DNA from 4 places in the Rhizobium sp. CBN3 genome. Region 2 is predicted to be linked to each of the others. Evidence: predicted binding sites of a transcription regulator. Region 2 holds the regulator's gene; each other region holds the start of a gene.
The links. The regulator HrcA, encoded in region 2, represses chaperone genes, less so after heat shock. The targets are predictions, from matches to a motif close to GTTAGCACTCNCNNNNNGNGAGTGCTAAC.

Region 1 (7,442 bases), on a different contig from region 2:
AGACGCCGTTCTTCTCCGCGACGCCACCGAAGCCGATCTTCCCGCCATCCGGGATATCTACAATCACGCCGTCGAGCACACGACGGCGATCTGGAACGAAACGCTCGTCAATCTCGAAAATCGACGGGAATGGCTGAGCGCGCGCAAGGACCGCGGCTTTCCAGTCATCGTCGCCGAGAAGTCGGGCAAGGTGGCGGGCTATGCCTCCTATGGCGACTGGCGCCCCTTCGAGGGCTATCGCCACACGGTCGAACATTCCGTCTATGTCGACAAGGATCATCGCGGCGGCGGCATCGGCGAGGCCCTGATGCGCGAATTGATCGCGCGTGCGGCGGCCGCCAATATCCATGTGATGATCGCCGGCATCGAGGCCGAGAACACCGCCTCGATACGGTTGCACGAGAAGCTCGGCTTCCGCATCGCCGGCAGATTTTCCGAGGTCGGCACCAAGTTCGGCCGTTGGCTGGACCTCACCTGCATGGAGCTTCGCCTGCCCGGCGGGGCCGATTGACCTGCCTGCTCGGGCAAGGCCGACGGAGGATGAGCGCTCGCCGCACGGAGTGAACCGGCAAATCATTGCCGGAGCGGTCGCTATCTTTTTATTGTATTCTGAGCTGTGTAGAAAAGAGAGGCCGCCTGCTTCGCGAGAGGCGGCGTGATAAGCGTCATGGAGATCAACAGTTCAATGGCAATGCATAGATCGCCGCTCGGCCTCCTTGCCTTCCTTCTTCTCGCCGCTGCTCCGATTTCCTCGCGTGCTGCCGATTGCGGTAGCACGGCCTCGCCGAAGCTCGACTGGCAGGAATGCACGAAGAAGAACCTGATGCTGCAGGGCAGTGACCTCCAAGGCGCCAATCTCTTCAGCACCGATTTCTCGCTGACCGATCTCAGCGGTTCGAATTTCAAATCCGCCAATTTGGAAAAGGCGAGCTTGGTGCGCGCCTCGCTTGAGGGGTCACATGCCGAAGGGGCCAACTTCGCCAAGGTCGAGGCCTATCGTGCCAGCTTCGCCAATATTGCCGCCGAAGGTGCTTCCTTTGCCGGCGCCGAGCTGCAGCGCGCCAATTTTGCCGGCGCCCGGCTCTCCGGCGCGAGCTTCGAAAAGGCCGAACTTGGCCGCGCCGATTTCGACAAGGCGGTGCTGAAGGGGGTGAAATTCTCTTTCGCCAATCTCTCCCGCGCCGATCTCTCCAATGCCATCTTCGAAGGCCCGGCGACGTTCGAGCGCGCCTTCATGTTCCTGACCCGCATCGAAGGCCTTGACCTCTCGGCTGCCGCCGGCCTCGAACAGGCGCAGATCGACCTAGCGTGCGGCGATGCCTCGACCAAGCTGCCGCCCGGCCTCTCGACGCCGGCGACCTGGCCATGCCCTGCCGAGCACGAGTGATTACCCGGGCGACACCGTGCGCCTGTGGCAACCACGCCCCGCTGGATTAAAAATGCGGGTTTCGACCTAATGCAATTTGAACTCGCCCATGACGCGACGCCATTCGTTCGGTCCGATCAGCCGCTGATGGGTGTAGCGGACAGAATGCAGCGGTCCGTCGAGCGTGGACTGCCAGAAATCCAGGAACTTATGCATTTCGGGAAAGTCCGGGGCGAGATCGTAATCCTGCCAGACATAGGTTTGGAGAACGGATTCAAAGTCGGGGATGCGGTAGAGGATGTGCGCAGTGGTAAGGCCGTAACCGCTGAGCTGACGCTCCAGATCCGATGAAAATTGCATGCCTCATCTCCGTTTCACGACAACGAGAAGGTGGCGCATATTTTTGCGTCCATCAACTAATTTCTCAACGCAGCGGCCGCGTTTATTGTTCCTTCTCAGTGTGTTAGCAGCCGTTCTTGGGGAGTGCTAATTTTTTCTCCGCGCCCTCTTGAAATCGAAAAAGCGCAAAACCAGATCATTGCGCGCAAGATGCTCGACAGAGGTTTGCACCCGCCCGGACTGGTCATCCGGTCCGGCCAGGGGAACAACATCACTATTGTTTGTCCATTGGAGGAAAACATGTCGTTCCGACCGCTTCATGATCGCATTCTCGTCCGCCGCGTCGATTCCGAGGAAAAGACCAAGGGCGGCATCATCATTCCCGATACCGCCAAGGAAAAGCCGCAGGAAGGCGAGGTCATCGCCGTCGGTTCTGGTGCACGCAACGATGCCGGCCAGATCCAGCCGCTCGACGTCAAAGTCGGCGATCGCATCCTGTTCGGCAAGTGGTCCGGCACGGAGATCAAGATCAACGGCGAGGACCTGCTGATCATGAAAGAAAGCGACGTCATGGGCGTTATCGAAGCCCAGGCGGCCAAAAAGATCGCCGCCTGAGGCGTTCTCCGCGCGTAAGTCAATAAAAGCTGCCTATTGAAGGAGTTAAAGAATGGCTGCGAAAGAAGTGAAATTTCATAGCGATGCCCGTGAACGCATGTTGCGTGGGGTCGATATCCTGGCCAATGCCGTGAAGGTGACGCTTGGCCCCAAAGGCCGCAACGTCGTGATCGACAAGTCCTTCGGCGCGCCGCGCATCACCAAGGACGGCGTTTCCGTCGCCAAGGAGGTCGAACTCGAAGACAAGTTCGAAAACATGGGTGCGCAGATGCTGCGCGAAGTCGCATCGAAGACGAATGACCTCGCCGGCGACGGCACCACGACTGCGACGGTGCTCGCCCAGGCGATCGTCAAGGAGGGTGCCAAGGCGGTCGCCTCCGGCCTGAACCCGATGGACCTGAAGCGCGGCATCGATCTTGCCGTCGACGCTGTCGTCGCTGAACTGAAAACTAACGCCCGCAAGATTTCCAACAATTCCGAAATTGCCCAGGTCGGTACGATCTCCGCCAATGGTGATTCCGAGATCGGCCGCTACCTTGCCGAAGCAATGGAGAAGGTTGGCAACGAAGGCGTCATCACGGTTGAAGAGGCCAAGACCGCCGAAACCGAACTTGAAGTCGTTGAGGGCATGCAATTCGACCGCGGTTATCTCAGCCCCTATTTCGTCACCAATCAGGACAAGATGAGGGTCGAACTGGAGGATCCCTATATCCTGATTCATGAGAAGAAGCTGTCGAACCTGCAGTCAATGCTGCCGGTTCTCGAAGCCGTCGTTCAGTCCGGCAAGCCGCTCCTCATCATCGCTGAAGACGTCGAAGGCGAAGCGCTCGCAACGCTCGTCGTCAACAAGCTGCGCGGCGGCCTGAAGATTGCTGCCGTCAAGGCGCCTGGCTTCGGCGACCGCCGCAAGGCCATGCTGGAAGACATCGCCATCCTGACCGGCGGCACCGTCATCTCCGAAGATCTCGGCATCAAGCTCGAAAATGTGACGCTGAACATGCTCGGGCGGGCGAAAAAGGTGGCGATCGAAAAGGAAAACACCACCATCATCGACGGTGCCGGTTCGAAGACGGAACTCGACGGTCGCACCGCTCAGATCCGCGCCCAAATCGAGGAGACCACCTCCGACTACGACCGCGAGAAGCTGCAGGAACGTCTTGCCAAGCTCGCCGGCGGTGTTGCGGTCATCCGTGTCGGTGGTTCGACCGAAGTCGAGGTGAAGGAGAAGAAGGATCGCGTCGATGACGCGCTGCATGCCACCCGCGCGGCAGTCGAGGAAGGCATTCTGCCGGGCGGCGGCGTGGCACTGCTGCGCGCGGTCAAAGCGCTAGACAATATCAAGACTGCCAATGACGATCAGCGGGTCGGCGTCGACATCGTCCGCCGGGCGATCGAAGCCCCGGTTCGCCAGATAGCCGAAAACGCCGGCGCAGAAGGCTCAATCATCGTCGGCAAGCTGCGGGAAAAGAGCGAATTCTCCTATGGCTGGAACGCTCAGACCGGCGAATATGGCGATCTCTACGCGCAGGGCGTCATCGATCCGGCCAAGGTCGTTCGCACCGCATTGCAGGACGCAGCTTCGGTTGCCGGCCTGCTGGTGACGACAGAGGCGATGATCGCCGAGAAGCCGAAGAAGGAAGCTGCTCCGGCCATGCCCACCAGCGCCGGCATGGACTTCTAAGCGATCGCTCGGCCCGCTCTGCCCACGGGGCGGGCCGTGCTACGCACTATCGAATGAAACAAGTTCCATCGGTCGACATCAATGGAGCCAAGCTATGAGAAAGGAAAACAGCAGCAATTCCATACAGCAGAATGCCGTGGCGGCCATCAGCGCGGCGCATCTGCTTCATCCGGCGAAGCATTTTGGTCACCCGCGTGACGTGCTTGCCGCTGCCGAGATCGACGACGACGAGAAGCGGGCAATTCTCGCTTCATGGGCATCCGATATCTTCGCGGTCGAATCCGTACCAGCCCTCCGCCTTTACCCAGGGGCGGAAAGAGCTGTATCCTGTGACGAGATCCTTGAAGCGCTGAAGGCTTTGGATAATGGCGATCGACCATCCGCGAGGCAGGATACGTCCGCTTCCCTGAATTCCAACAGGACCCGTCGTCGAAAACCACGCACCCGCCGGTTTCCCGGCCTTGGCTTGTGCAGCTACTGGGAAGGAGGACGGCGCCGACCGCTGTTCGAAACATGACTCTCCGTCCGGCCTGCCGTGTGCCTCTCGAGGACGCAGGCATGATTTTTGCCGACGGCTCTTTGCTCAACTGAGGAGGTTTGCCGATGAAGATCGCTCAGATTGCGCCGCTCGCCGAAAGCGTTCCGCCAAAGCTCTACGGCGGGACGGAGCGGATCGTTTCCTACCTGACTGAAGAACTCGTGGCACAGGGGCATGAGGTCACGCTCTTTGCCAGCGGCGATTCCGTCACCCGGGCGACACTCGTGTCGTGTGCGGACGTCGCCTTACGGCTCAATCCGGCGGTCAGGGACCATCTGCCGCATCAGGTCGTGATGCTTGAGGAGATCCGTCGGCGAGCGCATGAGTTCGACGTGCTGCATTTCCACATCGACCTGCTGCATTTCCCGCTGATCCGCGATTTTGCCGATCGAACGGTGACCACGCTGCACGGGCGACTCGACTTGCCGGATCTCAAGCCGTTCTACGCGGCGTTCCCCGAGATCCCACTGGTGTCGATCTCTAATGATCAGCGCCTTCCGATGCCACCGGTCGACTGGCGCGGAACGGTCTATCATGGTCTGCCGGCCGATCTTCTTCCCTTTACGGAGAACCCTAGGGGTAATTACCTGGCCTTCCTTGGTCGTGTTTCCCCGGAAAAGCGCCCCGACCGCGCCATCCAGATCGCGGCAAAGGTCGGAATGCCTCTGAAGATCGCCGCCAAGATCGATAATGCCGACAAGGCCTATTGGGAGACCGTCATCGAGCCTATGGTCAGGAGCCATTCACATGTAGAATTCATCGGCGAGATCGATGAACGTGAGAAAGCTGACTTCCTGGGAAATGCAGGCGCTCTGCTCTTCCCGATCGACTGGCCGGAGCCCTTCGGGCTGGTGATGATCGAGGCCATGGCCTGCGGTACGCCGGTCATCGCTTTCGGCTGTGGCTCGGTTCCCGAGGTCATTGACAACGGCATCTCCGGCATCCTGGTCGACAGCGTCACCGAGGCGGCCGAAAACGTCGAATGGGCACTCCGCCTCGATCGGCGCAAGGTGCGGGCCGCGTTTGAAAAGCGCTTCACCGCACGGCGAATGGCGTGCGATTATCTCGACATCTATCGCAGACTGCCTGGCGTTCGCACCAAAGCCGCGCCGATCCGCCGGTCGAATGGTCAAGCGCTCGACCTGCAGGCTGTCGCCTGAGGCAAGGAGGAGACATGTCAAACGTGACTGCGGAGAGCAATCCCGCCTCAGCATCGTCAGGCCTGGCGACGCCGGTCGCTCAGTTCTTCATTCCGGCCGCCGCATCGCTGCAGGAGCGCCGGCCGCGTACATTGAAGCACGGCGATACTTTCGCCGTCTTCGACCATAATGGCGATGCTCTTTCCGGTCCCGGCAGCCCGGAGGGCCTTTTCCACCGGGACACTCGTCACCTCTCGCATCTTTACCTGACGATCAACGAACAGCGGCCGATGCTTCTGTCGTCGACGCTGCGGGATGACAACGCGACGCTGACCTGCGATCTCACCAATCCTGATCAGTTCGATGACAAGGGAAGGCTGGTTCTGGGTCATGACGTGATTCATCTGCGCAGATCGCGCTTTCTCTGGAATGCCTGCTGTTATGAACGGCTGGCCGTGAGAAATTATGACGAGCGGCGGCAACATGTTCGCATTCAAATCTCTTTCGGGGCCGATTTCGCCGATCTTTTCGAAGTCCGCGGCACCGCAAGGGCAAGGCGAGGGCGCCATCTTCCCGCCGTCGTGGAACAGGATTGGATCCTGCTTTCCTATATTGGCCTGGACGATCGCAAGCGGTCGACGCGCCTTTCCTTCATGCCTCAACCGGCCGAGATTCGTAGCGATCTCGTCACTTACGACCTTCATCTGGAGCCGCACGAGACCAAATCGCTCTTCATCCAGATCGGCTGCGACCATACTTCCGCCGATCGGCTGAGCCGCCTTTCCTTCTTCCTTACCTTGCGGGATGCCCGCCGTGCGTTGCGCGCCTCCTCCTCGCGCGCGGCGTCGGTCACAACCTCCAACGAGATCTTCAACGAAGTCGCGCGACGCAGCGCCTCCGACCTCTACATGCTGATCACCGACAAGCCGGAAGGTCCCTATCCTTATGCCGGCATTCCCTGGTTCAGCACCGTTTTCGGCCGTGACGCGCTGATCACGGCGCTTCAGACACTTTGGCTCGATCCGGAGATCGCCCGCGGGGTTCTCGGTCATCTCGCAGCCAATCAGGCGACGAACGTCGATCCTGCTTCGGATGCCGAGCCGGGCAAGATCCTGCACGAAGTGCGTTGCGGCGAAATGGCCGAACTCGGCGAAGTTCCATTCCGGCGTTACTACGGCAGCATTGACTCGACGCCGCTCTTCGTGATGCTGGCCGGAGACTATCTCAAACGAACCGGTGATCTTGCGACCATCGACCGTATCCTGCCTCATGTCGAAGCGGCATTGACCTGGATCGACGAATATGGGGATCGCGATGGCGACGGCTTCGTCGAATACGGGCGGCTGACCGAGGAAGGACTGATCAATCAGGCGTGGAAGGATAGCAACGACTCGGTTTTCCATGCCGACGGCACCTTGGCCCGAGGCCCGATCGCGATCGCCGAAGTCCAGGCCTATGTCTACGGCGCTTGGCAAAGTGCTGCCGAAATCTTCCGGTGGAGGGGCAAGCCGGAACGCGCGGCGAGCTTTCTCGCGCGCGCGGAGGGACTGCGCCGCGCCTTCGACTTGAGCTTCTTCGATGAGGAACTCGGCACCTACGTGTTGGCTCTCGACGGGGATAAACGGCCTTGCCGGGTCCGATCCTCCAATGCGGGCCATGCTCTGTTCACCGGTATTGCTTATCCTGAACGGGTCGCACAGGTGACCCGCACCCTTATGAATGCTTCGTCCTTCTGTGGCTGGGGCATCCGGACCATTCCCTCGA
Region 2 (7,442 bases):
GAAAGCTGCTGCCAGCGGGCGAGATCGACGCCTTCCCTGAGCCGCAGTCCCATCAGCAGCAGTTCGTCCGACTGTTCCTCGAAACCGAGCCGCTCCTCATCGAGAATGCCGTGGCCGTCGCGCTCGACCATCTCGAGCCAGGCTTCCGGCTTGCGCTCGGTCGCCGTCGCGAGCTTCTCATGCCCATGCGTCAGGCGGCCGTGCGCGCCCGGACCGATGCCGGCATAGTCGCCGTAACGCCAGTAGGTCAGGTTATGGCGGCTTTCGGCACCCGGCCGGGCATGATTGGAAACCTCGTAGGCGGGCATGCCCTCACGCGCCGTGATCTCCTGCGTCGCCTCGTAGAGCAGGGCCGATTGCTCGCCGTCCGGCACGATCAGCTTGCCTGATTTGTGCAGACCGAAGAAGGGCGTGCCTTCCTCGATGGTCAGCTGATAGAGCGACAGATGGTCGACCGCATAGGAGATCGCTTCCTTCAGTTCCTTCTCCCATTCCTCGACCGTCTGGTCCGGCCGGGCATAGATGAGGTCGAAGGACATACGCGGGAAGATCTCGCGCGCCAGCCGGATCGCCTTCAGCGCGTCGGCGACGTCATGCAGCCGGCCGAGGAATTTCAGATCGCGGTCGTTCAGCGCCTGTACGCCGAGCGAGACACGGTTGACGCCGGCCGCCCGGTAGCCGCGGAACCGTTCGGCCTCGACGCTCGACGGATTGGCTTCCATGGTGATTTCGATGCCGGCGGGCACATGCCAGTGCCGCGCGATACCGTCGAGAATGGCATCGACCGTTTCCGGCTTCATCAGCGACGGCGTGCCGCCGCCGAGGAAGATGCTCGTCACCGTCTTCGGCCCGCTCATCGCCCGGACTGCCGCCATCTCCTTCAGAAAGGCTGATGCAAAGCGCTCCTGATCCACCGGCTGATGGCGTACATGGCTGTTGAAGTCGCAGTAGGGACACTTCGCCGCGCAGAAGGGCCAATGCACATAGACGCCGAAGCCGGGCTCGCCGGTATCGGGCAGCAGCGCGGCGTCGCGCGAGAGGCTTGGCGTATCGAAATTGCCCACGAACAGATCTTATGCCTCCAGGCAGGTTTCGACGAAAAGTTTGAAGGCACGGGCCCGATGCGACAGCGCCTGCGGCTTGCCGACATTCCAGCCGTGTTTCTCCTCGCCGCTCATTTCTCCGAAGGTGACGGCATAACCCTCGGGCTGGAAAACCGGATCATAGCCGAAGCCTTGGGTGCCGCGCGGCGGCCAGACGACATGGCCTTCCACCTCGCCGCGGAAAAGCTCGGTATGCCCGTCCGGCCAGGCAAGGCAGAGCACGCTGACGAAACGCGCACCGCGCTGTTCCGGCGTCGTGGCGCCGGCGTCCTGCAGCGCCTTTTCCACCTTGGCCATCGCCATGTCGAAGTCGCGCGTGCCGTCTGCCCTTTCCGCCCAGTTGGCGGTGTAGACGCCGGGATCGCCGCCGAGCGCGTCGACCACCAGACCGGAATCATCCGAAAGCGCCGGCATGCCGGCGGCATTGGCCGAGGCGACCGCCTTGATCGTCGCATTCTCCTCGAAGCTCGTGCCGGTTTCGTCTGGTTCGACGAAATTCAGTTCGGCCGCCGATTTTGCGGTGAAGCCGAGCGGCCCGATCAGTTCCTGGATCTCGCGGATCTTGCCGGCATTGTGGCTGGCGACGACGATGGTTTTGGTTTCGAGCTTGCGCATTCAAATATCCTGTTCGATGCCCCAGATTTTAGCCTCCGCGCATTCCAGGCTGTTGCCGGCAGGGTCGCGGAAATAGATCGAGCGGCCGCCATTTGGCCAGTGCACCTCGGATTCGATCGCGATGTCAGCCGCCTTCAGCCGTTCGGCCATCGCATCAATATTGCGACCGGACACCCGGAAACAGGCATGGCCTTGCCCGGTGGTGCCGTGCGGCGGCACCTGCAGCGCGTCGGGTGCCGGCGGCTTTATCGTTTCCTCGGGGTTGAAGATCAGGAGAACGCCTGGGCCACAGCGGAAGAAGACATGTCGGTTGCCGGCGCGGGTGATCTTTTCAAGCCCAAGAACGTCCCCGTAGAACGTCTCGGCCTGATCGAGATCGCGCGCATAGAGCGCCGTTTCCAACATGCCTTCCAGCATGGCGTTCATCCTGCAATCGCCTCTTTCTGCAGAGCGACGAGTTCGCCGATGCCGTTCTTGGCAAGCCGCATCAGCGAGCTGAATTCCTCTTCGCTGAACGGCGTGCCTTCGGCCGTGCCCTGGATTTCGACGATGCCGCCGGCGCCGGTCATGACGAAGTTCGCATCGGTCTCGGCCGAGGAATCCTCGAGATAATCGAGATCGATGACCGGCTGGCTGGCGAAAACGCCGCAGGAGATGGCGGCGACGTGATCCTTCAGGACCCGCTCGACCTTGATCATGTTGCGGCTTTCCATCCATTTCAGGCAATCGTAAAGCGCGATCCAGCCGCCGGTGATCGAGGCGGTCCGTGTGCCGCCATCGGCCTGGATGACGTCGCAATCGAGCGTGATCTGCTTTTCGCCGAGCGCCTGCAGATCGACGACGGCACGTAGCGACCGGCCGATCAGCCGTTGGATTTCCTGGGTGCGACCGCCCTGCTTGCCGGCGGCGGCCTCGCGTTTCATGCGCTCGCCGGTCGCCCGCGGCAGCATGCCGTATTCGGCCGTGACCCAGCCCTTGCCGGTGTTGCGCAGCCACGGCGGCGTCTTTTCCTCGAGGCTTGCGGTGCAAAGCACATGCGTATCGCCGAATTTCACCAGGCAGGAGCCTTCCGCATGCTTGGAAAAATTGCGCTCGAACGAGACCTTGCGCATCTGGTCGGTTTTTCTGCCTGAAGGCCGCATTCTTATCTCCTGGAGTTGCTGACCGCTTCTACGATTGGCCGCGCTCATTTGCAAATTCCCTTTTGCCACGCGTGCGAGTTTGACTATATTTTCGGGAGCATCATCAGCGTGGGTTTGAAAAGGTTCATGGGCATCAGGTCGACGTCGGTTTCGGATGCCGTTGCTGCGCTGGACGAGCGCTCCAGAGAAATTTTTCGCCGCATCGTCGAGGGTTATCTCGAAAGCGGCGAGCCGCTCGGCTCGCGCAATCTGTCGCGCCTGTTGCCGATGTCACTCTCGCCGGCGTCGGTGCGCAACGTCATGAGCGATCTCGAAGAGCTCGGTCTCATCTATTCCCCGCATGTCAGCGCCGGCCGGCTGCCGACCCAGATCGGGCTGCGCTTCTTCGTCGATGCCTTCATGCAGATCGGCGATCTCTCCGCCGAGGAGCGCGCCAATATCGATCGCCAGGTGCGGGCCGAAAGCGGCGGCAATCCGGTGGAATCGATGATGAACGAAGCGAGCCGCATGCTCTCCGGCATCTCGCGCGGGGCCGGCCTCGTCATCACCTCGAAAAGTGATCCGGTGCTGAAACACGTCGAGTTCATCCGGCTTGAACCGACAAAGGCGCTCGCCGTGCTCGTCGGCGATCACGATCAGGTGGAAAACCGTATCATCGAACTGCCGGCGGGCGTCACCTCCTCGCAGCTGACGGAGGCGGCGAATTTCCTCAACGCGCACATGTCCGGCCAGACGCTGCCGGAGCTGCGCAAACAGTTAAGCCGGCTGAAGGATGATGTCCGTCACGAACTCGATGCGCTCTCGCGCGATCTTGTCGAGCGCGGCATCGCCGTCTGGGCTGGCAGCCCGGACGAGGGAAAGCCCGCCCAGCTGATCATCCGCGGCCGCGCCAACCTGCTCGAAGGCCTCGCCGGCGCCGAAGATCTCGACCGGCTGCGCATGCTGTTCGACGATCTCGAAAAGAAGGACAGCCTGATCGAGCTTCTCAACCTGGCCGAAAGCGGTTCAGGCGTGCGCATCTTCATCGGTTCGGAAAACAAGCTCTTCTCTCTGTCCGGCTCGTCGCTCATCGTCGCGCCCTATCGCGACGATGACGACCGGATCGTCGGCGCGGTCGGCGTCATCGGCCCGACGCGGCTCAATTATTCCCGCATCGTGCCGATGGTGGATTACACCGCTCAGCTCGTCTCCCGCCTGTCGCGCAATCCGCTTTGAGGTCATCACTGACGAAGCCGCGGAATTTTCGCTTCTTCGTCACGCAGGCTTGATTTTTTCCGGTCAAACCTCGATATCGGGCGCATCTGAAAATACCAACCGGAGACCGTCATGACCGATGAAACGACGAAAAACGGACCTGACGCAACTGCGGCCAACGCCGCAGCCGACGCTGCCGTCAACGTCGAAACTGCCACTGTCGGGCAGGAGGAGGCAAACCAGCCGGATCCGCTCGACCTCCTGAAGGCCGAGAATACCGAGCTGCGTGACCGCTATCTGCGCCTTGCCGCCGAGATGGATAATCTGCGCCGCCGCACCGAGCGCGAGGTCAAGGATGCAAAATCCTATTCCGTCGCCGGTTTCGCCCGCGACATGCTCGCCGTCTCGGACAATTTGCGCCGGGCGCTGGACGCCATCTCTCCGGAGACCAAGGCCACGGCCGATGCCGGCCTCACCACCCTGATCGAAGGTGTGGAGATGACCGAGCGCTCGATGCTCTCGGCGCTGGAGCGCCACGGCGTTCGCAAGCTGGAGCCGGTCGGCCAGAAATTCGATCCGAATTTTCATCAGGCGATGTTCGAGGTGCCGAACTCCGAAGTGCCGAACAATACCGTCGTCCAGGTCGTGCAGGCCGGCTTCACCATCGGCGAACGCGTCCTACGGCCGGCCATGGTCGGCGTTGCCAAGGGCGGCCCGAAGCCGGTCGAGGCCGAAATCAATTCCGTCTTCGACGAGAAGGACGCCTGAGGTCGTTTTCCTTCTCCGCCTCGGAAAAGGAAAGAAAAATCAGATGCGGGCGAAGCGTTCGATCAGCAGATCGAAGAAGCCGTCCGCATCGACATGGCGCATGACCTTGGCGTTGCGCTTGCGCTCGGTCACATGCCACCAGTCGACGACGGTCATCCCGACGGTGAGTTCGGACCGGATCTCGATCTCGACATTGCAGTCGCGGCCCTGGAAAAGCTCTGGTTTCAAGAGATAGGCCACGACCGTGGGGTCGTGCAGCGGCCCGCCATCAGAACCGTATTTCTCGATATCGAAGCGTTCGAAGAATTCCAACATCTCGACCATGGCCTTAACAGGCGCCGTGCCGATCTCGGCCATGCGTTTGACCCGGTCCTTGCGCGTCAGCAGCTGATGCGTCACGTCGAGTGGCATCATCACGATCGGCACGCCTGAACGGAAGACGATGTCGGCGGCTTCGGGGTCGACATAGATGTTGAATTCGGCGGCCGGCGTAATATTGCCGCCCTCGAAGAAGCCGCCGCCCATCATGACCAGCTCGCGAATGCGGGCAATGATGTCGGGCGCCTTCTGGAAGGCCATGCCGATATTGGTGAGCGGCCCGAGCGTGCAGAGCGTCACCGTGCCTTCCGGCTCGCGGCGCAGCGTCTCGATGATGAAATCGACGGAGTGGCCGGGCTGCAGCGCCATCGTCGGTTCGGGCAGAACAGGGCCGTCGAGGCCGGTCTTGCCGTGCACATGTTCTGCAGTCACCAGCTTGCGGGCGATCGGCTTGTCGGCGCCGGTGAAAACCTTCACATCCGTGCGGCCGCAGAGCTCGCAGACGATGCGCGCGTTGCGGCTGGTGAATGACAGCGGCACGTTGCCGGCGACCGTCGTGATCCCTAGCACCTCGAGCTCATCGGGGCTTCCGAAAGCCAGCATGATGGCGGCCGCGTCATCCTGGCCGGGATCCGTGTCGATGATGATCTTTCTCGCGCTTGCCATTCCAATCGTCCTGTTCTCGCCATGCCGCTTGTTCCGGCAGACACAATCTCTTCATTCCCCGTCACAAATCGGCACATTCCGCGCGGGCATGTTTTGATGCGAGGCAGCAGGTCCTTTGTCAAGCAAGGAGGCGGGCGCCGGCATTCGAAAAGTGAGAGAGGTTTGAATCGGGAGGGTCGCGTGCGCCTTGCAGCGCCGTGATCATGCCCCCATATTAGCGGCATCCGGATGCTGCGCTTGAGGTCCGGGATGGTCGCTTGCATCAAGGACTTGAAAAGAGATGAGCCGCATTACCCCTTTCGCCAGCCCCCTGCTTCTGGGCTTCGACGCCATGGAAAAAACGCTGGAGCGCATTTCCAAAGCGAGCGACGGATACCCGCCTTACAACATCGAACGCATCGCCGCCGACAGCGGCGCCCCCGAACGTCTGCGCATCACCCTTGCCGTTGCCGGTTTCAGCGAGGAGGAGCTCGATGTCTCCACCGAGGAGAACCAGCTTGTGATCCGCGGCCGTCAGGTGGAGCAGGGCGAGCGGGATTATCTTTATCGCGGCATTGCCTCCCGCCAGTTCCAGCGCACCTTCGTGCTGGCCGACGGCATGCAGGTCCTCGGCGCCGGCCTGAAGAACGGTCTGCTCTCCGTCGATCTAATTCGTCCGGAACCGGCGCGCATGGTCAAGAAAATTAACATTTCGGTCTCACAGTAGCACAACGGTTTCCAGAACCGTTGGTCCCTTCTCCCGGAGGAACAGGAATGTTGATGAAAGAAGCCACGTCTCACTTGACCAAATCCGAGCTTGCCCACATCGGCAACGGCGAGGTCGCCTATATCAGAAAGATGCGCACCGAAGAGGTCGCTAAGTGCTTCCCCGAGGCGCCGGATATCGATCCGAACGTCGATCTCTGGGCACTGTTCGGTGCCGACGGCACGCCGATCCTTTTGACGGACAACCGCTCCAGCACCTTCTTCAAGGCCGCCGAAGACGAATTGAAGACGGTCAGCCTGCACTGACCGTCAAACGCACTGAGTGCTATGAAAAGCGAAATGCCATCAGGCATTTGCAGCTATACTGCAAATAGACTGGTCGTCGTTGGCACCGTGCCGTGTGGCCCCCTCATCCGGCCCTTCGGGCCACCTTCTCCCCGCTGGGGAGAAGAGGGGAGCAAGGCGCGCCGATACTGGCCAACGAACCCACCTGTTCATACGCACTCCATCCAGCGGGGTCGATCGAGAAGCGGCATTCTCCCTCTTCTCCCCAGCGGGGAGAAGGTGGCCCGCAGGGTCGGATGAGGGGGCCGCACGGCACGCCTTCACTATCGCCTTCAATTGCTTCCAGCGCAGTGTTCGCCGAATTCAGATCTTCCTGAAGGTCAGATAGGCTGACGACCGGCCCTCGCGGCGCGCCTTCGCCTCATAGCGCGTGCTCGGCCAGCCCTCATAGGGGGTCAGCCAATCCGCCGCGTTTTCTGCCATCCAGTCGAAGCCGCCATGGCCGCGGCATTTGAGCAGCGTCCAGTTCACATAGGTGTCGATGTCGGAGGCGAAGCAGAAAAGACCGCCGGGCTTCAGCACGCGGTGAAAGCGGTCGAGATTGGTCTTCGAGACGAAGCGGCGCTTCCAGTGCTTCCGCTTCGGC
Region 3 (7,442 bases), on a different contig from region 2:
GAACTCGGCCTGGGTTTGCGGTTCCGGGTCATCGTTCCCCGGCAGATGTTCGTTGGAACTGGTGTGGGCGATACCGGAATCGGGGCCTATGCTGCGAAGGCGGGTCGTACATTTGCCGAACAGGCCGCCACCTGGCCGGACATGACGCCGCGGGCTTTCGGTGATACGGTCGCCGAACTGATCGGCGATTCCGGCCTCGCTGAGGCCATGGTCTATGCCGTGCGTGGGGATACGGGTGTGACGGTCATCGAATGACGAAAGACCCAGCTCTGGGGACTGAAGAGAGGAAAACTCTGCTTGCAGACCTGGCCAGGGAAGCGGACGCGCTTCGCCCCCAACTGCATCGTTATGCTGCTCGTCTGGTGGGTTCGGTGATCGACGGCGAGGACGTGGTTCAGGACGCGTTTGCCAGGGTATTTGCGACCGCTGGCTCGATCCCAACGGGCACGCCGCTGCGACCGTGGCTATTTCGCATCGTCCACAATCGAGCCATAGATGCCCTGCGCCAGCGCGGTACGCGCCGGTCGGAGCCGCTTGAGATGGCCTTTGATCTGGCCGATATCAGCGCCGTCGGCCCGGAGGACGCGCTGATCCGGCGGGACACGGTGCGGGTCGCCCTGGGTCATTTTGCAGAATTGCCGGTGCCGCAACGCAGCGCGGTGATCCTCAAGGATGTGTTGGGGGAGTCGCTTGCGGATATCGCATCGCTGCTGGAACTGAGTGTCGATGCCGTCAAGGCCCATCTGTCGCGCGGTAGGGCGAGATTGCGCGCGATCTCCGACGTGCGGTCCGAGGTTGCGCCGTCGCCAAGTCCCGAGGCCCTGAACTTTGCAGCGCTCTTCAACGCTCAAGATTGGGACGCGCTACGTCGCTTGCTGGCAGACGATGTTCGGCTTCGCCAGGCGCGACGGCCGGAAATCTCCGGTGCCGCCGACGTCGGTCGATTTTTCACCTATTATGCCGAATATCCGCGGGTCAGGGTCGAACCGGCCTGGCTGGAAGGCCGGGAAATATTCCTGGTATCGGCCGAACCATCGGCCGGTCCTTCCTATTTCATGCTACTCGAGTGGCGGGAGCGAAAGATAAGCCTGATCCGCGACCATCGCTACGCGACCTATGTCATGGATGGTGCTGATGTCATACCGGCCGAATCGCAGTAACCGATACTCGTTTACGTTAGTGGCTGAGCCCTGAGGCGGCCTTTATCTCGCGTCGCCGGTCTTATTGCCGGCTCGTGATCTGCCTTGCGCCTTCGAGCTTGAAGCGAGGAAAGATGAAGACGCCGGTCATGCTGCCGCTGTATTTCTCCTCGAGCCCGTTCGACTCGCCCATGCAGAACAGCGGCTGGCGCAAGCCATTCGGCATGATGATCGTCGTTGAAAAGCAGAAGGAGGAGCAGTGCGTTGCCGCCTGCTCGAACAGTTCCAGCACGCGGGCGCGATCCTTGCTATCGTAGCAGCGGATCAGGTTCAGCAGCCCGCATTCCTCGGCGGTGAGGCCGTGCAGCATCGCGCTCCATTTGCCGAGACGGATCAGCCCGCTCGAAAAATCTCCGGTCCAGCTTTCGGAAACCGACAACTGCGCCAGCATCTGGTGATTTTGATGGTTGTCGTTCATCGAGCCGGTCATCAAAGGCACGGCTGCATTGGCTTTGGCGATCTTAAACAAGGCGTTCCCCAGTTCGGATGCGGCTCCTCCGCCGCACGCACGTCAAACACAAGAAACAGGATCATGTAGCAGCGGACATTATGTCCGCGCCGGCATTCGCCGCTCATCGCCACAGCCATCGGGCTTCCGAAACGGAGCCTTCAAACCGAACGTTCTGGCGTCGCTTTTTCGCGCTCCGGCCTCGTTTGAGGGCGAAAATTATCGCCGGGGCGCACGTCAATTGCTGCGCGGATTTATAGGAGCTTTTAAACAAACGGCAATGCCTTTTTCAGAGACGGTTCGGCCGCTATTTTCTAGAGGCTCCCGCATTCCGCCCGGCCGTTTCGCCGGAAAAGCAGCAAGAATCGCTGTTTTTGGCACTTCAAAGACATTTTCACCCGATGGTGCACAGCAGACGACGCCATGATCCGACCTCCTCCACCCGTTTTCCGGGATTGAAAATAAGCGGTGACGCAAGCTTGACGAAAGCTTCGAGGTCGGCTGACGCGCTGCACGGCATAAAATAGTGCGCAACGGATCGAATCGCAGCAGCCAAAAGAAAAGAGCGACCCGGGGGCCGCCCTTCCTGTCCAGTTTCATGGACGATGTGCGAAAGGCCTTTGGCCTATCACATCATGTCCATTCCACCCATGCCGCCCATGCCGCCCGGCATAGCCGGAGCGTCCTTCTTCGGCAGCTCGGCGATCATGGCTTCGGTGGTGATCAGCAGCGATGCGACGGAAGCGGCATCCTGCAGGGCGGTGCGAACGACCTTGACCGGGTCGATGATGCCCATGCCGATCATGTCGCCATATTCGCCGGTCTGGGCGTTGTAGCCGTAGTTGTCCTGATCCTTGTCGAGGATCTTGCCGACAACGATCGAAGCTTCGTCACCTGCGTTTTCAGCGATCTGGCGGGCCGGAGCCTGCAGAGCGCGGCGAACGATGTTGATGCCGGCTTCCTGGTCGTCATTGATACCCTTGGAGGTGATCTTGACGGAAGAGCGCAGCAGGGCAACGCCGCCGCCCGGTACGATGCCTTCCTGAACGGCAGCGCGCGTCGCGTTGAGGGCGTCGTCGATGCGGTCCTTCTTTTCCTTGACTTCGACTTCCGTCGAGCCGCCGACCCGGATGACGGCAACGCCGCCGGCGAGCTTGGCAAGACGTTCCTGCAGCTTCTCGCGGTCGTAGTCGGAGGTGGTTTCTTCGATCTGCGCCTTGATCTGGGCAACACGGCCTTCGATGTCGGACTTGGCGCCCGAACCGTCGACGATCGTGGTGTTTTCCTTGGAGATCGAGACCTTCTTGGCACGGCCCAGCATGTCGAGCGTGACGCTCTCGAGCTTGATGCCGAGGTCTTCGGAGATGACGGTGCCGCCGGTCAGGATGGCGATGTCTTCGAGCATGGCCTTGCGGCGGTCGCCGAAGCCAGGCGCCTTGACGGCAGCGATCTTGAGGCCGCCACGCAGCTTGTTGACGACGAGCGTAGCAAGAGCTTCGCCTTCGACGTCTTCAGCGATGATGAGGAGCGGCTTGCCGGTCTGGACGACGGCTTCGAGAACCGGCAGCATCGACTGCAGGTTCGACAGCTTCTTCTCGTGGAGGAGAATGAAGACGTCTTCGAGGTCGGCGATCATCTTTTCCGGGTTGGTGACGAAGTAGGGGCTGAGGTAGCCGCGGTCGAACTGCATGCCTTCGACGACTTCGAGTTCGGTTTCGGCGGTCTTGGCTTCTTCAACCGTGATGACGCCTTCGTTGCCGACCTTCTGCATGGCTTCTGCAATGTCGAGACCGACCTGACGTTCGCCGTTTGCGGAGATCGTGCCGACCTGGGCGACTTCTTCCGAGGTGTTGATCTTCTTGGCCTTGGCCTGAAGATCCTTGACGACTTCGGCAACGGCGAGATCGATGCCGCGCTTCAGGTCCATCGGGTTCATGCCGGCGGCAACGGCCTTGGCGCCTTCGCGAACGATCGCCTGGGCGAGAACGGTTGCAGTCGTGGTGCCGTCACCGGCGATGTCGTTGGTCTTCGAAGCGACTTCGCGGACCATCTGGGCGCCCATGTTTTCGAACTTGTCTTCGAGTTCGATTTCCTTGGCGACCGAGACGCCGTCCTTGGTGATGCGCGGAGCGCCGAAGGACTTGTCGATGATGACGTTACGACCCTTCGGGCCGAGCGTGACCTTCACTGCATCGGCGAGAATGTCGACGCCGCGCAGCATCTTTTCGCGCGCGGTGCGGCCAAACTTGATTTCTTTAGCTGCCATGTTTGTGACTCCTGAATTCGATTTGTTCGGGCAAGAAGCCCATCAGCCATTTCGGGAAAGCGGATCGGCCGATCAGCCGATGATGCCCATGATGTCGGCTTCCTTCATGATCAGAAGGTCTTCGCCGTTGATCTTGACTTCAGTGCCGGACCACTTGCCGAACAGAACGCGGTCGCCAGCCTTGACGTCGAGCGCCACGACCTTGCCGGACTCGTCACGAGCGCCGGAGCCGACGGCGACGATTTCGCCTTCCTGCGGCTTTTCCTTGGCGGTGTCGGGAATGATGATGCCGCCCTTGGTCTTTTCTTCGGACTCGACGCGACGAACGACGACGCGGTCGTGAAGCGGACGGAAATTGGTGCTTGCCATTGTCTAATCCCTCGATCGAATGACATTCGCGGACCGGAGCGGTCCACATGGATAAGTGTTAGCACTCCTCTAAGGTGAGTGCTAGCGCTCGAGCATTTAGGGATGGCTCCGAGAGGAGTCAATGAGAGCAATCACGAATTTTTGTGCCGGAATTGTGAAGAGGCGACGAATTATCGGAGATTGCCGCCGAAATCTTGTCCGGCCTTTGCGTTTGGCAACGTCGCAGGACCTTGCCGTCCGCTCTTGCTGGGGACTGCCGGAGGGTCTTGTCTGTCAAGGTGAAGAGAAAATGCCTTGCCATCGCCTTGCGCCTTTGCAATGTCACCGGTGACTGAAGCAAATCGGGAAATCGGAATGGCCAGGCGGATAGAAAACTTCTCGCAGATATCAGCTCACTACGACGTGGTGCTCTGCGACGTCTGGGGCGTGGTTCACAACGGCGTCGATCCGTTTCCAAAGGCTGCCGCCGCCCTTCAAGTGGCGCGTGAGAGCGGCCTTGCCGTCGTGCTGATCACCAATTCGCCGCGCCTTTCCTGGCAGGTGGTCGAGCAGTTGCGCCATATCGGGGTCCCCGACGGCGCCTATGATCGAATCGTCACCTCGGGCGATGTCACCCGCGGGCTGATCTCCGAGGGGCCGAAAACGGTCTTTCTGCTCGGCCCCGAGCGCGACAAGGCGCTTCTCGAAGGCATAGGCGTCGAGCGCCGGCCGGCGGGTGAAGCGCAATCGCTCGTCTGCACCGGCTTTTTCGACGACGAGACCGAGAAGCCCGAGGATTACACTGACATGCTCCTCGATTTCCAGGCGCGCGACGTGCCGATGATCTGCGCCAATCCCGATCTCGTCGTCGAGCGCGGCCATCGCATCATCCCCTGCGCCGGCGCCATGGCCGCCTATTACGAGCAGCTCGGCGGCAAAACCCGCATTGCCGGCAAGCCGCACCGGCCGATCTACGAAGCGACGCTTTCGGCCGCCCGCGAGCTTCGCGGCGAATTTTCCACCGACCGCGTGCTGGCGATCGGCGACGGCATGCCGACGGATGTGCGCGGGGCCTTGAATTTCGGCCTCGATCTTCTCTACATCAGCGGCGGTATCCACGCCAAGGAATACACCTTGAACGGTGAGACCGACGAGGCGATCCTCAACGCCTATCTCGATCGGGAGAAGGCTGCGCCGAAGTGGTGGATGCCGCGCCTTGCATGAAGAGAAGCCAGCCGATGACCGTCTTCCACCGCAATGAAACCCGCGAACCCTTGCCTGCCCATCTCAAGGGCGGGGTCATTGCCATCGGCAATTTCGACGGCGTCCATCGCGGCCATCAGTCGGTGCTGAACCGCGCGCTCGAGATCGCCAAGGCGCGCGGCATTCCTGCCCTGGTGCTGACCTTCGAGCCGCATCCGCGCACGGTGTTCCGGCCGCAGACGCCGGTCTTCCGCCTGACGCCCGCGCCGCTCAAGGCCCGCATCCTGGAAACCCTCGGTTTCAATGCGGTCATCGAATATCCCTTCGACTATGAATTTTCGCAGCGCTCGGCCGACGATTTCATCGATTCGATCCTGAAGGATTGGCTCGCCGCCTCCGAAGTCGTCACCGGCTTCGATTTCCATTTCGGTCGCGGTCGCGAAGGCGGTCCTGCCTTTCTGATGAATGCCGGCCAGACCTATGGTTTCGGCGTCACCCTGATCGACGCCTTCCGCGACGAGAACGCCGACGTCGTCTCTTCGAGCCACATCCGGGCGCTGCTGAAGGACGGTAATGTCAGCGAAGCCGCCGGCATGCTGGGCTACCGCTATACCGTCGAAGCCGAGGTGATCGACGGCGAAAAGCTCGGCCGCCAGCTCGGTTTTCCCACCGCCAACATGCGCCTGCCGCCCGAGGCCGAACTCGCCGCCGGCATCTACGCGGTCCGCTTCCGCCGCCAGGACGGAACGCTCCATGATGCCGTCGCCAGCTACGGCCGCCGGCCGACCGTCACCGAAAACGGCGCGCCGCTGCTCGAAACCTATCTATTCGATTTTCACGGCGATCTCTACGGCCAGCTCTGCGCCGTCTCCTTCTTCGGCTATATCAGGCCTGAACTGAAATTCGACGGCCTCGATCCGCTCGTCGCCCAGATCAAGCGCGACGAGGCAGAGGCGAGGGCGCTGTTGGCGGGCGTCGTGCCGCTCGGCGAACTCGATCGGAAACTGTGTTTCGCCTGAGTTCGTCACAGCTCGGGATATTCCGCATAGGCGGAATCGGCCCTGACCTGGATTGCCCGGCCTGCGATTTCTTCTCTTCCTTTTCCCGGCAAAAACGCCTATGAACCGGCGCTATGACGAAATTTCGGCTGGCGATCACGATACGAATTATCGGCCCGGCCTTCCGCGCGCGCTAAGCGGCCGGGAGGTCCGGGTTTTCGGCGCTTGCGAGCAGGCGCTTCCGCCGCCACCTATTTTCACGTCCGTTGCGCCCCTCCCTGGGCCGCCAGAAACGATTGTCACACATGACCGAAACAGCCGAAAAGATCGATTACTCGAAGACCCTCTATCTGCCTGAAACCGATTTCCCGATGCGCGCCGGTCTGCCGCAGAAGGAGCCGGAGCTCGTTGCCCGCTGGCAGAAGATGGACCTCTACAAGAAACTGCGCGCCTCAGCCGCCGGTCGCGAGAAATTCGTCCTGCATGACGGCCCGCCCTATGCCAATGGCAACATCCATATCGGCCATGCGCTGAACAAGATCCTCAAGGACGTCATCAACCGTTCGTTCCAGATGCGCGGCTATGACGCCAATTATGTGCCCGGCTGGGATTGCCACGGCCTGCCGATCGAATGGAAGATCGAGGAGGAGAACTACCGCGCCAAGGGCAAGGCCAAGCCTGATCTGACCGAGCCGTCGGCGATGATCGAATTTCGCCGCGAATGCCGCGCTTATGCCGAGAAGTGGATCAAGGTCCAGGGCGACGAGTTCCAGCGCCTCGGCATCGTCGGCGACTTCGAAAACCCGTATCTGACGATGAACTTCCATGCGGAAAGCCGCATCGCCGGTGAACTCCTGAAGATCGCTGCAAGCGGCCAGCTCTACCGCGGCTCCAAGCCGATCATGTGGTCGGTCGTCGAGCGCACCGCGCTTGCCGAAGCCGAGGTCGAGTACCACGACTATGAGAGCGACACGATCTGG
Region 4 (7,442 bases), on a different contig from region 2:
GCGGCGTTGACGCAATTCAACCAGATGTGGCCCGACGTGTCGCTGCATCTGACGATGGGCGCGTCACGCGATCTCGCCCGCGATGTTCTGGCCGATGTGCTGGATTGCGCGCTGATTGCCCGCCCGCCGAAGACGATGCGGGAGGAGGATCTGGATTTCGATGCCGAACTCGAGGCGCTGGAGATGGAGACGGTCTTCGTCGAAGATTTGTTGATCGTGCTGCCATCCGGCCATCCCGCCATCAAATCCGCGGCCGACCTGCGTGTCGGATCGCTGGCAGCTTTGGAACCTGGCTGCACCTATCGCCGGATTGCCGAAAACTGGGCGCGCAAAACGAGCGCCCTATCGACGAGCGAGCTTGGTTCCTATCATGCGATCCTGGCGAGCGTTGCGACCGGGAATACGGCGGGTGTGATGCCAAGGTCCGTTCTCGATCTCATGCATTGGCCGACTGCCGTTCAGACCCATCAGCTCGGGCCGGTCGAAACGCTGCTGGTTTACCGCAAGGACGATTGCCCCAGCGCCTTCAGTGCCTTTCATGAGGTGCTTGGCGCAACCAAAGGCAGAGATGTCAGGCTGGCGGCGAACTAGCTTCTGCGTCTCTTCCTTCACCCTCCAGATAATCCTCACTCATCATTGGTCTTCGCATGCAGTTTCCCGTTTCACCGAAGGTGGGGCCGAGCCGTTTTCGCCGCTTTCGATTGTTTTCGCCCATTCTGGCCGGCGCGACTCTAAGAGAACGATTGATCGCCTGTTTCGGCGCCTTGCTGGGCATCGGTCTCACCGGCGTCATCAGCGGCTATCTGTTCGGCCAGGGGCCACATCTTCCGCTGATCGTCGCACCGATGGGGGCGTCGGCGGTGCTGCTTTTCGCGGTGCCGGCAAGCCCGTTGGCACAGCCATGGGCAATCATCGGCGGCAATACAATTTCCGCCTTGATGGGCATCATCGCCGCCTATTTCATTCGTGATCCGATCATCGCCACGGGCGTTGGCGTCTCGCTGGCCATCGGCGCGATGTCGTTCACGCGATGCCTTCACCCGCCGGGAGGGGCTGCGGCACTGACCGCGGTGCTCGGCGGTCCTGTCGTCGCCGGCTGGGGATTCCTCTTTCCCTTCGTGCCGGTCGCTTTGAACTCCTGCATTCTCGTCGGGCTCGGGCTGCTGTTCCACAAGCTTTCCAGACGGAACTATCCGCACGTCGTTCCGAAGCCGGCGGAGAACACCCATCAGACGATCGATCCGCCATCCGCCGCGCGGGTGGGCTTTCGCGAGGAGGATGTCGATGCCGCCCTCGAGGCGCTCGACGAAACCTTCGATATCGATCGGGCGGACCTCGGAAGACTGCTGCAGCAGGTCGAACTGCAGGCGGCTATCCGATCAAACGACAAGATCAGCTGCGCCGATATCATGTCGCGTGACGTGATCGCCATCGGCGAGACGTCCGAGCCGGACGCCGCGCGACATCTTCTTTTGAAGCATAATATCCGCACCCTGCCGGTGAAGGATCCGGAAGGCCGTCTGATCGGCACTGTCGGCTTGCGTGAATTGTTTGGGGGCGGCGATACGATTGCCCACGCGATCTCAAAACCGGCGGTGGCAAGAGCTTTGGATGCCGCCCTGTCGCTGCTGCCGGTTCTGACCGACGGGCGCACCCATGCCGTAATTATTGTCGACGACGACCACCGGATCCTCGGCCTGATATCGCAGACCGACCTGTTGAGCGCGTTGGCGCGGCTGCTGCCGAACGACGGCGACGCGATCGCTGCCGTGGCGTGAAACGTGCGGTGCCGCTGGCCCGTCACGGCCGCCGAAGGCGACGTGCCTTCGTCGTCGGCCCTTCCGATATAATCCCGGCTATGACCTGAAACGGATGCGGGATGCGCTCGTCATCGATTTCGCGCCGCGCCGTCACTGAGCAGTCGGCGGGCGTCCGTCCGGCTCAAACAGGCCGCGGGCCGCCTCGACCATCGACTGCAGATGATTGGGATCGCGCACGCCCTGCCGGTAGAGCTCGATGATGATGCCCGCCATTCGTTGGGCTTCTTCGCTGTCTCTTGCTACTGCGTAATCGGCGCTGAGCTTGTCGAAGACGCGCTGGCAGGTTTCGAGATCGCGGGAGTCCAGCGGCACCTGCGATCGGTTTATGATCGTTTGAACCATCGTCATTCCCTCGGAAAAGGCCCGCCCGGCGTGTCCGGGCGAGCCCGCGACCCTGTCTTAAAAGTCCATACCGGCGCCGGGCGGCATTGCCGGAGGAGCATCCTTCTTCGGCTTCTCGGCGATCATCGCTTCCGTCGTCACCAGCAGGCCGGCGATGGAGGATGCGTCCTGCAGCGCGGTGCGAACGACCTTCGCCGGATCGATGACGCCCTGCGCGTAGAGATCGCCGAATTCGCCGGTCTGAGCGTTCCAGCCATAGGAGAATTCGCTCTTCTCGCGCAGCTTGCCGACAACGACCGAGCCTTCCGCGCCAGCGTTTTCGGCGATCTGGCGAGCCGGGGCCTCGAGCGCACGGCGGACGATTTCGACGCCGACCCGCTGGTCGTCATTGGCGGTCTTGATATTGGCGAGTGCCTTGACCGAGCGCAGCAGCGCCACGCCGCCGCCCGGCAGGATGCCTTCCTCGACCGCTGCCCGGGTTGCATGCAGCGCATCGTCGACGCGATCCTTCTTCTCCTTCACCTCGACCTCCGTCGAGCCGCCGACGCGGATGACGGCAACGCCGCCAGCGAGCTTGGCAAGACGTTCCTGCAGCTTCTCGCGGTCGTAGTCGGAGGTGGTTTCTTCGATCTGGGCCTTGATCTGGGCGATGCGGCCTGAAATCTCCTCCTTCGAACCGACGCCGTCGATGATGGTCGTGTTTTCCTTCTCGACCGTGATCTTTTTTGCCCGGCCGAGCATATTGAGCGTCACATTCTCAAGCTTGATGCCGAGATCTTCGGCGATGACGGTGCCCGCGGTCAGGATGGCGATGTCTTCAAGCATGGCCTTGCGACGGTCACCGAAGCCGGGTGCCTTGACGGCAGCGATCTTCAAGCCGCCGCGCAGCTTGTTGACGACGAGGGTCGCAAGGGCTTCGCCTTCGACGTCTTCAGCGATGATGAGAAGCGGCTTGCCCGACTGAACGACAGCTTCGAGGATCGGCAGCATCGACTGCAGGTTCGACAGCTTCTTCTCATGAATGAGAATATAGGGGTCCTCGAACTCGACCCGCATCTTGTCGGCATTGGTGACGAAGTAGGGGCTCAAATAGCCCCGGTCGAACTGCATGCCTTCGACGACCTCGAGTTCGGTCTCGGCCGTCTTGGCCTCTTCAACGGTGATGACGCCGTCATTGCCGACCTTTTGCACGGCCTCCGCCAGGAAGCGGCCGATTTCGGGATCACCATTGGCGGAAATCGTGCCGACCTGGGCAATTTCGGCATTATTGGATATCTTACGGGCGTTGGCCTTCAGTTCTTCGACGATAGCGCTGACGGCGAGATCGATGCCGCGCTTCAGGTCCATCGGGTTCATGCCTGACGTCACTGCCTTGGCGCCCTCCTTGACGATTGCCTGGGCGAGCACCGTCGCAGTCGTGGTGCCGTCGCCGGCGATGTCGCTGGTCTTCGAAGCGACTTCGCGGACCATCTGGGCTCCCATGTTTTCGAACTTGTCTTCGAGCTCGACTTCCTTGGCGACCGAGACGCCGTCCTTGGTGATGCGCGGCGCGCCGAACGACTTGTCGATCACGACGTTACGGCCTTTCGGACCCAGCGTCACCTTTACGGCATTGGCCAGGATGTCGACACCGCGCAGCATCTTTTCGCGGGCTTCGACGCTGAATTTGACTTCTTTAGCAGCCATGTCCTCACTCCTTCATCGGCAGCTAGCGCATGTCGCCAAGTGTACAGCGGTTTTGCGAGAACGACATGCGTAGAAATTAAGATCTAAAGCGCAAGGAGCGAATCTCAGAGATTGCAACGCGCTTTAACGTTGACTTCCGACGTGATGGACTCAGGCGGCCTCTTTCTGCTCGCCCTGATCGTCGATGATACCCATCACGTCGCTTTCCTTCATGATCAGCAGGTCTTCGCCGTCGATCTTGATCTCCGTGCCGGACCACTTGCCGAACAGGATGCGATCGCCGGCCTTGACGTCGAGCGCCTGGATCTGGCCGGCATCGTTGCGGGCGCCGGAGCCGACGGCGATGACTTCGCCTTCCTGCGGCTTTTCCTTGGCGGTGTCGGGAATGATGATGCCGCCCTTGGTCTTTTCCTCGGAAGCGACGCGGCGGACGAGAATGCGGTCATGAAGCGGTCGGAACGACATGTCTTCCTCCATAGACAAACAATAACGAACGGTGTTGGCGCTCGCCGCACCTGATTGACGAGGTCCGGACGGGTGCAAAGTCGCGCGCCTTGCGCGAATGATCTGGTTCGAGCGTTTTTCGATTTCAAGAGGAACAGGAGAAAAATTAGCACTCTCTGTCGGCGACTGCTAGCAGTTCTCCCGGGAACAGAAGACCCGCTCCTGCGTTCGACATAATGACGATGGTCGTCCCCTCGTCTCGAAGGCGAGTTCAAACTGCAACTGGCTTGAATCCGGATGTCGGCGTTCCTAGCTCTCAGGCGATCGAGGCTCGATGAGCTCGATCACCGTCCCACGTCTTTAGGAGTGAGTGACATGGAAGAGAAGACCAATATAATCAAAGACCTCAGTATCGAGGAACGCGAGGAGATCTTCGTCGATATCGCTCGCACGCTGGAGGATACAGCGCGCGAGGCGCTTGTAGAAGGCAATACGCAATTTGCCGTACTGTCCAACAACATGGCCGAAGCAATCCGCGTCAATGCCGACGAACTCGCCCGGGACGATCCCGAGAATGCCGAGCGGGTGTTGCTGCAGGCAACCGCGATGATCACGCAGTTCGAGGCCGTGCACCCCTATCGCATGGTGAGCATGGCCGTTCACTGATTTCGCCGGCAGCACTGTTCGGCTCGACCGACCGCTCGAATCAATCGCCAGCAGGCGGAACTCTCGCGGCCGGCGGAGGTTATTGGATCACAGCATCGAAAGGTGATCCATGACCACTTTCCCAACCAACACGTCACCCGAGAGCGGAACCGACGACGCGCGCTCTTTCGATACGCAGCAAGCCGAGGCCGACCGCCAGGCGGCATTGGAAGCCGCCCGGCGCAATATGCGTTCGACGTTGGATCGCGATGGGGGTACCGAGACCCCAAGCCTGAAACTTGCGAGGGAGTATCTGAGTCTCGGCGGGAGGCGCAGGTCCAAGATCGACGACAACATTACCACTGTTCGCCAGTGGGATGAGGATCCCCCGGCGGCGGAACGCTTCTGGAAAGAGCGGGTGGAAACACTTTCAAAGGCTGAGCGCAAGCAGGTGGAGGATTTTCTTCCCACCATCAACACGCCTTGAAAGACCGCCGGCGGCTCGTTGTCGCACGATGTGTTCGAACGCTCCGGAGGAGGAAGAGCATGCATGAGATCAATCCGGCAATGCAGGAATGCATCGACAATTGCCTGCGCTGCTATAGCGTTTGTCTTCGCACGGCCATGAGCCACTGCCTCGAGGCAGGTGGAAAACATACCGAACCCGCGCATTTCAGATTGATGATGGCCTGCGCCGAAATCTGCCGCACCTCAGCGCATTTCATGCTGATCGGCACGGATCACCACAAACATACCTGCCGTGAATGTGCCGAGATCTGCACGGAATGCGCGGCCGACTGCGAAAGAGTGGGCAATATGCAGGAATGTGTGGATGCGTGCCGAAGCTGCGCAGAAAGCTGCCGGGAGATGGCGGCCTAGGGCGCGATCGTTCAGGCGGGCCGGAGCCAAACGCGAGCTGGAAGGTCAGGTCGAAACTGGAGAAGATCATGGCCATGGACAAACACGAGCAGATACGGCGGCGCGCCTATGAAATCTGGGAAGCCGAAGGCCGCCCTGAAGGTTCGGACCTGCGTCATTGGATGCAAGCTTGCGACGAGCTGGCTGGCGAAGACGAGCATGAGACGCTGCAAGACCTGCTGGACCAAGACGACAGAGATGATGCGGCCTTGCTTCAAGGAGCCGGGGAAAGCGGTGATCTCGATTCGCCGCGAGCCGGCCTTGGTCAAGTTGCCGGCGCGACGACGCCCGATATCGAGATAACAACGGGAGAGAAGCCTTCCCGGCGAAAAATCAGAAGGACCGAAGGACCGTAACCGCCATGCAGCATCTCGACCATGCCATGCAAATCGCCTTAGAGGCGCATGAAGGGCAGGTGGACAAGACCGGCCGGCCATTTTTCGAGCATTGCCAGCGGATCGCGCTTCTCGTGTCGGGCGACGAGGCGCGAACGGTCGCCTATCTTCACGACGTCGCCGAAAAAGGCAGCGGCTGGACGCTCGACAGGTTAAGGGAGGAAGGCTTCCCGTCGGCGATCATCTCTGCGGTGGATGCCTTGACGCGGCGGCCCGAGGAGCCTGATGACGAATTCGTCAGACGCGCCGCATCGAATCCGCTGGCCCTGCCAGTCAAACAAGCCGACCTAGAAGACAATCTCCGACAGGCCGAACAAGCCGGCAAGAAAACCGAAAAATACCAGCGCGGTCTGGATCTCCTGCGCGACATCCGGAACGAACGCTAGGTCTGTTCGGGCGGCGCCGGCGAAATCTCGAAGAATGTCCTGCCGCGGGTCCTCTGGCATCACCTGATATTTTTCCGCATCGCCTGCAACCATTCTTCAACCATAGAACGCGGAGCACCCTGATGCCGACCTAAGGTGAGGGGCGTGTTAACCGGTACGACTTATAGTCGCGTCCATGTGGATGAACGGGGGAACGGTCGTGTCCGGCGAACTGCACACAATCTTGGTAATGGATGGCACGTTGGCAGGCCTGCAGGGTGTCGGCGACGCCCTTGAGCGACATGGTATCGTGCTGCGCGTTCACCTCGACCGAGCTGAGTTTCACGATTGCGCCGCCAAACGACCGCTGCCGGCGCTCATTCTGCTGGACGCCCTGTCGCCGGAAGGAGGTGGTCTCGAAGACTGCCGGCGTCTCAAGGCAAACCCCATAACGTGTGATATTCCGGTCATCATCCTGGTCTCGCCGGAGGACGAGGAGAGCCGGATCGGAGGGCTTGCCGCCGGTGCGGTGGATTGCGTTTCCAACCTTGTCTCCGCCGCGGAACTCGTCGCCCGCATTAAGCGACATATCGAGCTCGGCGCAGCCCACGCGCGCGTGCGGCGGCGCAACGAGCAACTCGATACGGCGCTTGCCAGCATGGGACAAGGCGTCTGCCTGTTCGACGAGGCCGGGCGGCTGCTGCTTTCAAACAACCGTTATGCAGAAGTCTACGGACTTGATTCCTCCGTCATCCATCCGGGACAGTCACTCGAAGACATCCTCAAGCTGAGACAGGGGGTCGGCGCCGTTCCCGCCACCTCGACCT

Region 1: the regulator HrcA is predicted to act here: its motif matches at 1,829-1,857, upstream of groES (co-chaperone GroES).
Region 3: the regulator HrcA is predicted to act here: its motif matches at 4,340-4,368, upstream of groES (co-chaperone GroES).
Region 4: the regulator HrcA is predicted to act here: its motif matches at 4,458-4,486, upstream of groES (co-chaperone GroES).

What each region holds. Positions count from the first base shown of each region.
Region 1 covers NZ_JAULSE010000003.1:437,260-444,701, reverse strand. The annotation lists gene QWJ46_RS07465 (GNAT family N-acetyltransferase) at 1-511, shown strand, start outside; gene QWJ46_RS07460 (pentapeptide repeat-containing protein) at 686-1,387, shown strand; gene QWJ46_RS07455 (usg protein) at 1,454-1,726, opposite strand; gene groES (co-chaperone GroES) at 2,006-2,320, shown strand; gene groL (chaperonin GroEL) at 2,373-4,001, shown strand; gene QWJ46_RS07440 (hypothetical protein) at 4,096-4,518, shown strand; gene QWJ46_RS07435 (glycosyltransferase family 4 protein) at 4,605-5,699, shown strand; gene QWJ46_RS07430 (amylo-alpha-1,6-glucosidase) at 5,714-7,442, shown strand, end outside.
Region 2 covers NZ_JAULSE010000006.1:121,074-128,515, forward strand. The annotation lists gene hemW (radical SAM family heme chaperone HemW) at 1-1,064, opposite strand, end outside; gene rdgB (RdgB/HAM1 family non-canonical purine NTP pyrophosphatase) at 1,074-1,718, opposite strand; gene QWJ46_RS11785 (VOC family protein) at 1,719-2,144, opposite strand; gene rph (ribonuclease PH) at 2,141-2,860, opposite strand; gene hrcA (heat-inducible transcriptional repressor HrcA) at 2,987-4,075, shown strand; gene grpE (nucleotide exchange factor GrpE) at 4,187-4,822, shown strand; gene QWJ46_RS11805 (nucleoside hydrolase) at 4,862-5,806, opposite strand; gene QWJ46_RS11810 (Hsp20 family protein) at 6,087-6,512, shown strand; gene QWJ46_RS11815 (DUF1150 family protein) at 6,560-6,817, shown strand; gene QWJ46_RS11820 (tRNA (guanosine(46)-N(7))-methyltransferase TrmB) at 7,160-7,442, opposite strand, start outside.
Region 3 covers NZ_JAULSE010000009.1:79,954-87,395, forward strand. The annotation lists gene QWJ46_RS15410 (SDR family NAD(P)-dependent oxidoreductase) at 1-255, shown strand, start outside; gene QWJ46_RS15415 (sigma-70 family RNA polymerase sigma factor) at 252-1,160, shown strand; gene QWJ46_RS15420 (hypothetical protein) at 1,222-1,668, opposite strand; gene QWJ46_RS15425 (hypothetical protein) at 1,885-2,247, opposite strand; gene groL (chaperonin GroEL) at 2,276-3,913, opposite strand; gene groES (co-chaperone GroES) at 3,986-4,282, opposite strand; gene QWJ46_RS15440 (TIGR01459 family HAD-type hydrolase) at 4,637-5,485, shown strand; gene QWJ46_RS15445 (bifunctional riboflavin kinase/FAD synthetase) at 5,500-6,483, shown strand; gene ileS (isoleucine--tRNA ligase) at 6,768-7,442, shown strand, end outside.
Region 4 covers NZ_JAULSE010000008.1:211,264-218,705, reverse strand. The annotation lists gene QWJ46_RS14885 (LysR substrate-binding domain-containing protein) at 1-591, shown strand, start outside; gene QWJ46_RS14880 (HPP family protein) at 648-1,778, shown strand; gene QWJ46_RS14875 (hypothetical protein) at 1,911-2,162, opposite strand; gene groL (chaperonin GroEL) at 2,220-3,848, opposite strand; gene groES (co-chaperone GroES) at 3,999-4,313, opposite strand; gene QWJ46_RS14860 (hypothetical protein) at 4,668-4,958, shown strand; gene QWJ46_RS14855 (hypothetical protein) at 5,068-5,424, shown strand; gene QWJ46_RS14850 (four-helix bundle copper-binding protein) at 5,484-5,816, shown strand; gene QWJ46_RS14845 (DUF2934 domain-containing protein) at 5,885-6,211, shown strand; gene QWJ46_RS14840 (metal-dependent phosphohydrolase) at 6,217-6,636, shown strand; gene QWJ46_RS14835 (PAS-domain containing protein) at 6,812-7,442, shown strand, end outside.